2 regions of the Paenibacillus sp. N22P23 genome follow, and region 2 is predicted to be linked to the other one. Evidence: predicted binding sites of a transcription regulator. Region 2 holds the regulator's gene; the other holds the start of a gene.
The links. The regulator LexA, encoded in region 2, represses DNA repair genes until DNA is damaged. The targets are predictions, from matches to a motif close to CGAACATATGTTCG.
Positions count from the first base shown of each region.

Region 1 (4,433 bases), on a different contig from region 2:
CCAATTTTGCACGAATAAGGCCTACAGGATTCGTTAGCGCAAAATGTATTCGGGAGTGCTATTCGATGATAGATCTGGAGTTGGAACAGTTAATAGGTAGATTAGAGATCGGAAGCTGATACCAATGGGAGTGTTCCAGCGATGACTACTGATTCTGAGCTTCAGCAGCTCTTTGATGAACCAATTGAACATATTACGGTGCTCGACCCTGGTTATTCCGGGCATGCGAGCGATGTCTGGCTGGTGAAGACCGCATCAGAGGAATGTGTCGTACGTTCATCCAGATGGAAGGAAGCGCCGACCCATGAGTTTTGGTGGGGGTGTTATGATCTGTTTGGGATTGACCCCAGACGAATGCGTCTCTTCGCTGCGAATGCTGCCATGCTTAGTGTTATTGCAGATATTCCAGCGCCGCGAATACATAAGCATCAGATAATCGAGGGCAGAGAGTATCTTGTCGTCGAGAAAATGAACGGTCAGACATTCCAGTCTTTCTCCTTGCAGTCCGATGCACTGCTGCATCAGCTAGGTGTCTGGTTGGGTCGAGTCCATTTGCAGCGCTGCCATTATTTTGGCAACCTTGGTGGAACTCCAATTGGTCCACAACAATCCTTCCATACTCGCTTGTCTCACACCATGAGAGAGCTCGTTGATCGCGATTATGCGAATGATAACAAGATAAAGGTGCAGCTTGATGCGATGCTTCGTGACCTTGAAGATCTTCCGGTACCTGCTCACTTCTGTCCTGTTTTTATAGATCTTGATTCATCGCAGTTTCTAATTCATGACGGGATGTTATCCGCGGTAGTGGATGTTGAAGCTTATGCGGTAGGTCCCCGTGAGCTTGATTTTATTGGTTTGGAGTATGTGCTTGATGAGAGATCGGCGGCTTCTTTCCTCAAAGGGTATTCGTCGATCCTCGCCCCTCCCGATTTAACTGATTATCGCACTATCTATCGTTTTTTCTATCGGCTGCTAGGCGTGCAAGGGTCAGTTGATCTGGGTCTATGGTTTGCGCAGCGGGCATTATTTCAGTGAAACGGAGAATGGCTCCATGAACAAAAAGAAGAAAATCAGGGATTTGATCTATGTCAGTAATGAGAGTGCGAATAACTGCTTCTATTCGTATGGGATTGAATTTCATGAATTTATGAATGGTGTACCTAATAGACCGGAGAATTTGTTACTACTCCAACATAACTTCTCGAATGCGCAATGGAATCCACATACTCGATTTGATTATGTGGCGCGGGAAGAACTGGATGAGCTGATCGAGGATGATGTTTACGGCTATGGGGATTTTTGTTGGGTGGATTTCGCTCAAGAAGCGGATATGGACACATTAAGCAACAATCAGATTGCTGAATTATTGTTCTTCGGGCATCTCGCTAGACCCTTGCACCTAGTGCCAATGATGAGATTTGCCTATTATGCACATGATGACGGTTGGTTCAACAAGCTCTATGTGACGGACCGGCGTGATTATGAAATGCTTTTGGCAAACGTTATTGTAGAGAAGCTGCGGAAGATCACAGGGAGGAAATTTGAGCCAATCCCGAAGGAAGTATCTGCAGTACTATTAGAGTCTGCCCGAGATGGATTATTCATTGGCTTATCGAGAGCGATCAAGAATACAGCCGAATATAAGATCCCGATCGCGGCTGTTGGTCATTTCACGGACATGGACAAAGTCTATGGCATTAGGGACGAAATGAGTGAGTACAAGACTTGGCTCGCATATTCAAAAGGGACCTGGAACCTCGTTAAGGACATCTAAATTCAAGTGTGCTTGTTTTCATCAAATTCACTTCCCACAAACAAGAAGAAATGTTATTCTTGAGATAAGAACAAATGTTCTTATCATGTTGTTTGAAGGTGGGGGTGTAAAGTGAAATGCAATCCGCTCAGGCTAAGAGTATCCTAATCCCTACTAAATACCCTGCCGGTTGGTTCGGGACTAAATATACGATGAATCTCTATCGTGGCTGCGACATTCAGTGTATCTACTGTGATTCACGAAGTGAGCGGTACGGTATCGATGAATTCCACAATGTTACGGTCAAAACAAATGCGTTGGAGCTTCTTCGTAAGGAGCTCGCAGCGAAAAGAAGCAGAGAGTCCACGATCGGCACAGGTTCGATGAGTGATCCGTATACGCTGATGGAACGCAAGCTGCTGATGACGCGGCGCGCGCTGCTGATGATTGCGGAGTTCCGATTCCCGGTACATATTACTACGAAGAGCAATCTCATTCTCCGAGACTCCGATATCCTGCAGCAGCTGAGCACGAAATATGCCTCCGTTGCGGTGTCGATTACGACCGCTAACGATGAGCTGGCTCGTAAATTGGAACCCCATGCGGCTTCCTCTACAGAGAGATTCAGAACGCTTGCTGAGCTCGAGAAACTTGGTGTGGTGACGACTATGCTGATGATGCCTATTCTCCCCTTCTTGGAAGATCAATTGGATAACATTGATCAGCTTGTCGAGAGGGCGGCAGCAGCAGGTGTCAAACATATCATGGCGGCATTCGGCGTTACGTTGCGAGATCGGCAGCGGGAGTATTTCTATCGAAAGCTGGATGAAGAGTTTCCAGGTTTGAGTAATCAATATAGACGGACATTCGGCCTTGCCTATGAGTGTAAGTCGAAGAAGGAGAAAGAACTGGAGCTTCGGTTCCGTGAAGCCTGCTCGCTGCATGGGATATCCACCGAAATGCCCTATTATCAGCCGCCTGCTGCTGACTCGTTCCAAATGAGTTTGTTCGACGATGAGGAGTGTTCCTATGGATGACGTTGAGATTGTTCGACAATTCTATGATGAGACGGTGCAGTACGAGTGGGATCGTCTTGAGCGTCACAAAGTTGAGTTTGAGCTTAGCAAACGGTATATGAACCGCTACATCAAGCCGAACGACAAAGTGCTGGATCTAGGCGGTGGTCCGGGCAGGTATTCGCTTCACCTGTCGGCGCGTGGCTGCGAGGTGACGTTGGCTGATCTCTCGCCCAACAATGTGAATTTTGCGCTGAGCAAAGCGAAGGAGCTTGAGCTGCCACTAGAAGGTCTATGTGTGGACAGCCGCGACTTATCTAGCCTTGCGGATGAGCAGTTTGATCATGTACTGTGCATGGGGCCGATGTATCATCTGAAAGAAGAGAAGGATAGAGTTGCGACTATTCAGCAATGTATGAAGAAGCTAAAACCAAACGGAATCCTATTCGTATCCTTTGTCTCTTCATATTCATTTGTCTGGGATTACTTGATCCGTAATCCTGCATTCATTCTATCTGCTGATCGCAGGTCTGAGCTTCATACGATGATTGAGGATGCGAATTTTGCCGGGCATGGATTCACGGACAACTATTACATTCGTCCGCGAGATGTGGTTCCATTCTTCCAAAAATTCGAGCTAGAGAAGCTGCACGTGATCAACTGCGAAAGCTTCCTATACCTGCGTGAGCCGGAGCTTCTTACACAGCCGCCTGAGGTAATATCGGCTTGGCTCGACTTGGCGGAGCAAGTATGTGAACGCGAGGAGCTATTGAGTTTTGCCGAACATTTCATGTACATGGGAAGGAAGAACGCATAGATGATCGTGACGAGGAGGGCTGCCGGTTTGGCAGCCTTTTGTCATTCGTACACGAATTTGAGAAAAACAAAAACCGTTTGCCGCTCAGCAGCGTCTAACTTGTAGAAGAAGCATAATGGCAGGAGAGGTAGCGCATGGATAACGAATTGCTGGCTCACGCAGCTAAACGCGGTGACGATGCGGCCTTCTACAGCCTCATTACGCAGCACAAAGATAAAATGTACCGGATTGCGTATTCGTATTTGAAGAATGAGAACGATGCGCTTGAAGCCGTGCAAGAAGTGACCTGCCGGGCATACATGCAGATTCACCGATTGAAAGAACCTGGTTATTTTGGAAGCTGGCTGATTCGCATTCTGATGAACTATTGTGCGGATGAAACCAAGAGGCGGTCTCGCCGGAATGAGAAGCATCAGGTGGCGGCCGTGGCTGGAGAACAGCACGTGGGGAGCGGCGAATCCCAATTACTAGAGAAAGTAATGCTCGAATCCGCGGTAGAACGGCTAGATGCCAACTATCGGACCGTCATTGAGCTGAAATATTATCATGATCTAACGATCACCGAAATCGCGAGAACGTTACAGAAGCCGGAAGGTACGATCAAAACATGGCTGCACAAAGCACTCGGCGGGCTGCGGCAGCGGCTGGAGAAGGACGGTGAACCCCATGAATGAGTTTCGTGATGCGAACGAGCAGGATTGGCCGCAGTTGGAGGCAATGAAGGAACGGATTAATCAGATTACGGTTCCCGAAGCGGTTGATGAGAGGATTAGGAATGGCATGCGGCGTGGCCGGCAGCGCAGAAGGCGCCGGTTGGTCACTCGAATGGCTTCCTATACGGCAT
Region 1 is NZ_JBXENT010000002.1:1,057,560-1,061,992, reverse strand. Features, by position in the region: gene AC506A_RS15335 (phosphotransferase) at 142-1,038, shown strand; gene AC506A_RS15330 (hypothetical protein) at 1,055-1,777, shown strand; gene AC506A_RS15325 (SPL family radical SAM protein) at 1,894-2,793, shown strand; gene AC506A_RS15320 (class I SAM-dependent methyltransferase) at 2,786-3,589, shown strand; gene AC506A_RS15315 (sigma-70 family RNA polymerase sigma factor) at 3,724-4,263, shown strand; gene AC506A_RS15310 (DUF4179 domain-containing protein) at 4,256-4,433, shown strand, end outside.
Region 1: AC506A_RS15325 (SPL family radical SAM protein) is a predicted target of LexA. The motif match lies at 1,845-1,858, and genes of this name have one in related genera.

Region 2 (4,433 bases):
GCTTCAAGCACTGCGAAATTATCCTCGCTAGCACGATTTGCCCACGAGCTCTCACCTTGCTTGGAAGTTAATCTTCCACTTACAGGCTCATCTTGTGTGTACCTGCCTGTCAGAAATCCGCCGCCTAGTGGTGCCCAAGGAATAATACCTACATTCTCTTCCAAGCACAAAGACAACATCTCGCGGTCCATCTCACGACTAACCAGGCTGTATTGCGGTTGAATCGAGATAAAACGAACATAACGATTCCAATCGCTCGTAGACAAAGACTTCATGAGCTGCCATGCGAAGAAATTGGAACAGCCGATATAACGAACTTTCCCTGATGTAACCAGATCATCGAGCGCGCGAAGCGTCTCTTCGATCGGTGTAGCGTGATCCCATACATGAACTTGGTAGAGGTCGATATAGTCGGTATCCAGTCTCTTCAAGCTTGCTTCAACAGCATCCATAATATGCTTTCTGGAAACACCAACGCCGTTTGGATGGTTTGCGGTCGCAAATCTCACTTTCGTTGCGAGTACAACTTCGGAGCGTCTATCTTTTATCGCCTTACCTACAATCTCTTCAGAACGCCCGGAAACATATACGTTCGCAGTATCGAGGAAATTGCCGCCTTTCTCGAAGAAACGATTCATCATCTCTATCGAATCCGTCTCGCTCGTCGTGTTACCGAACGTCATTGTACCTAAACAAAGCTCCGATACGGCTAAACCGCTTCGGCCAAGTAAACGATATTGCATGCTACATGTCCTCCTTCGAATAGACTGCTGCTAATGCTTGATCGTATCGTCCCCGTCCTCTTCATCCTCCACATATTTAATGGTATCGAGTTGATTACGGAAGTTTTTCTTGAAATTCTCAAGATATAGACGGCGAAGCTCGTCGCGTTCGACCAGTTCCTCCGGGGATAACCCTACTGTTTTGTTCTTTCTGGATAATTCATTAATACGGGCGATGATCTTCTCCATATCCATTATGCTCCTTTCCTGAATCGGCCAACATGTCATTCTTTACTTTGACATTTTTAATTGCCCATTGTCAAGGCGAAATGGACCTCTCCAGCGCTTGATTCCACTAGTCTTGACCGCGCTCCATCACGTCAAGTTCACCCTATTTATACGTTATACCACGAAAATGAAAAAAGCCTGAGCAACGGGGGCTCAGACTTGTGAATGCAGATGCTTATAGAACGTTCTTGTAAGTATGTATTCCTATTATAGAAGTAGATGCGGTATATCATCTAGTTATTCGGCAGGAATAATTAAGGATTGTCCGGCTTGCAGCGAGCTAGAGGTCAAGTTGTTCCGTTGTTTCAAGTCGAAAACAACATGACGAATATCTTCACCTTCCTTGCGAATACTGCTAGCGATATTCCAAAGTGTGTCACCGGAGCCAACAATGACGATCTGCTCCGAAGCAGTAGGTGCTGTCGGATGCTCACTGTTAGCTTGGCTTGTCATCAGTGACAATCCTGTGAAAAGCAGTACGAAAAACAATGTAGCAACGGCTAGCCTCATTAGTAAACGTTCTGTTCTTCTCTCTTGCCAAGTACGCTTCACAGCGCGTGTATTGCGAGTTTCACCTTTATAAGTAGAAGAGTAAGTGGACATTGTTGTCATCATTCACCAGCACCCCAAACGTTTGTTCTGTTTTTGTTAAATTTAGAATAACACGAACGCTTGTTTGCAGTCAAGCGCAATTGGAACATTTGTTCGTGAAAATATGCGAACTTGTGTTTCTCGAACTTATGTTTGTACGAACTCCGGTTCTGTGCTATAATTTGACACAAATGAAACTTTGGAGTGATTCCGGTGTCGAAACTTTCAAACCGCCAGCAGGCGATACTAGAATTCATTAAGACGGAAGTACGCGAGAAAGGCTATCCGCCTTCCGTTCGTGAGATTGGCGAAGCGGTCGGACTCGCTTCCAGCTCAACTGTTCACGGCCATCTTGATCGCCTGGAGAAGAAAGGCCTTATTCGCCGCGATCCAACCAAACCTCGCGCGATTGAGATTTTGGACGGCGAAGACAACGAGATTCCATTCCCTCTCTCCATTGCAAAGGTCCCTGTAGTAGGTAAGGTAACTGCCGGTGTACCGATTACGGCAACAGAGAATATCGAAGATTACTTCCCCCTTCCAGCTGACAAGGTTGGTGACCACAACGTATTTATCCTTAGCGTTGTTGGAGAGAGTATGATCGAAGCAGGCATTCATAACGGCGATTACGTCATTGTCCGCCAACAGCAAACCGCTTCGAACGGCGATATCGTCGTAGCGATGACTGAAGAAGACGAAGCTACTGTGAAAACCTTCTATAAAGAGAAGGACCATATCCGTCTTCAACCGGAGAACTCGACGATGGAACCTATTCGTCTGCGTAATGTATCCATACTCGGTAAAGTCATTGGACTTTTCCGCGACATCCACTAAATGAACGAAACAAAGGGGCATTTCTTATCGCTGCAGCAGCGATAAGAAATGCCCCTTTTCGGTCCTCCCCTCGTAGATGTACCTCCGCAATGTCAGCTAACCTACAATTTCACGGAATAACAAATGACGATAAGTGAATTTACTGCTCTTGTACTTGAAACTTAAGGCTATGCCGGAGAAATCAATCTGAATCGATTTAAGCGCATATGCCGTTACTTTTTGTCGAATCAAATAGGATAGCCGTGTTCGATTGTTGTTGTTCACAGCCGCAGCTACCGCAGCTGCGTAAGTTGAAGAACATAGAAGTGCTTTATAGAAGGGCAGAACTGCTCTTGCAATCGCTCTATGAATCGGAGTGGAGAACGTGAATTGCGTTGTCCCCGGTGGAATCGTCGTTCCAATGGAATATTGAAGGATAGGCTCCGGAAACTCGAAATCGAAGAAATAGCCAATCGCATTCGTCGAGAAGCCGTTTAACTTTGCAGAAGGCACTACCGACTTAAACAGAGCGGATAAGGTATCCAAATCCGCGCCTCGAATAGCCTTGGACCATTTCAGTGCATAGGTATAATTCAGTGCGATCTTCCTTAAGAATGGCACCATTGTTGCTGCTACATGTGATAATATCGCCCCGGTAAGCCGAAACTGTTTTTCCGCTTTTGTCGCCGCCCTCTCCTTCACACTCGCTGCCTCCTTCATGTATTACTGTTGTGGCATACTATGCGGATTGAGAGGTACAAGTGCGGAAACACTTCCATCCTCAGACACAAAAAAACCCTCAACGCCAGAGGCGTCAAGGGTTTCCGGTTCTAGTAGAGCGTCAGGTACTGATCGCGTTCCCACTCGTGGATTTGCGTACGGTACATGTCCCACTCGATTTCTTTAAGCTCATAGAAGTGTGCAAGCGCATGGTCGCCAAGCGCTTCACAAATCACTTCGCTGCGAAGCAGCTCCGTCAATGCTTCTTTCAGGTCATCCGGCAAGCTCGGGATGCCTTCTTCAATACGCTCTTCATCCGTCATCACGTAGATGTTACGGTCAGTTGGAGCCGGCAGCGGAGTCTTGTTGCGGATACCGTCAAGACCTGCTTTAAGCATAACTGCAAGCGCTAGGTATGGATTAGCCGCAGGGTCTGGGCTGCGCACTTCAATCCGTGTGCTGAGACCGCGTGAAGCCGGAATCCGAATCATCGGACTGCGGTTGCTCGCAGACCATGCTACATAACAAGGCGCCTCATAGCCTGGTACCAGACGCTTGTACGAATTTACAGTTGGGTTCGTAATCGCTGCGAAGGCACGTGCATGGTTCAGCATGCCAGCCATGTAATAACGAGCGATTTGGCTAAGGCCCAGCTTGTCGCTCTCATCGTAGAACGCGTTTACGTTACCGCGGAACAACGATTGGTGACAGTGCATACCGGAACCATTCACACCGAAGAGCGGCTTCGGCATAAACGAAGCATGCAGTCCGTGCTGGCGAGCAATGGTTTTGACTACCAGCTTAAACGTTTGAATTTGATCGGCTGCTTTAATTGCATCCGCATATTTAAAGTCGATTTCGTGCTGACCTGGAGCCACCTCATGGTGAGAAGCTTCGATTTCAAAGCCCATTTCTTCCAGTGTCAATACGATTTCACGGCGGCAGTTCTCACCAAGATCCATCGGCGCAAGGTCGAAATATCCGCCTTGGTCGTTAAGCTCTGTAGTCGGATTGCCTTTCTCATCTGTTTTGAATAGGAAAAATTCCGGTTCAGGTCCAACGTTCATCGCAGTAAAGCCAAGCTCTTCCGCTTCCTTCAGAACGCGCTTCAGAATGCCGCGCGGATCTCCGGCAAATGGTGTACCATCTGGCATATATACATCACAGATCAGACGGGCAATACGATCCTCTGCAACCCATGGGAATACAACCCATGTATCAAGGTCGGGGTAAAGGTACATGTCGGACTCTTCAATCCGAACATACCCTTCGATGGACGAGCCGTCGAACATCATCTTG
Region 2 is NZ_JBXENT010000001.1:1,595,881-1,600,313, forward strand. Features, by position in the region: gene AC506A_RS07590 (aldo/keto reductase) at 1-743, opposite strand, end outside; gene AC506A_RS07595 (DUF896 domain-containing protein) at 774-977, opposite strand; gene AC506A_RS07600 (LysM peptidoglycan-binding domain-containing protein) at 1,248-1,625, opposite strand; gene lexA (transcriptional repressor LexA) at 1,815-2,435, shown strand; gene AC506A_RS07610 (hypothetical protein) at 2,532-3,116, opposite strand; gene glnA (type I glutamate--ammonia ligase) at 3,245-4,433, opposite strand, start outside.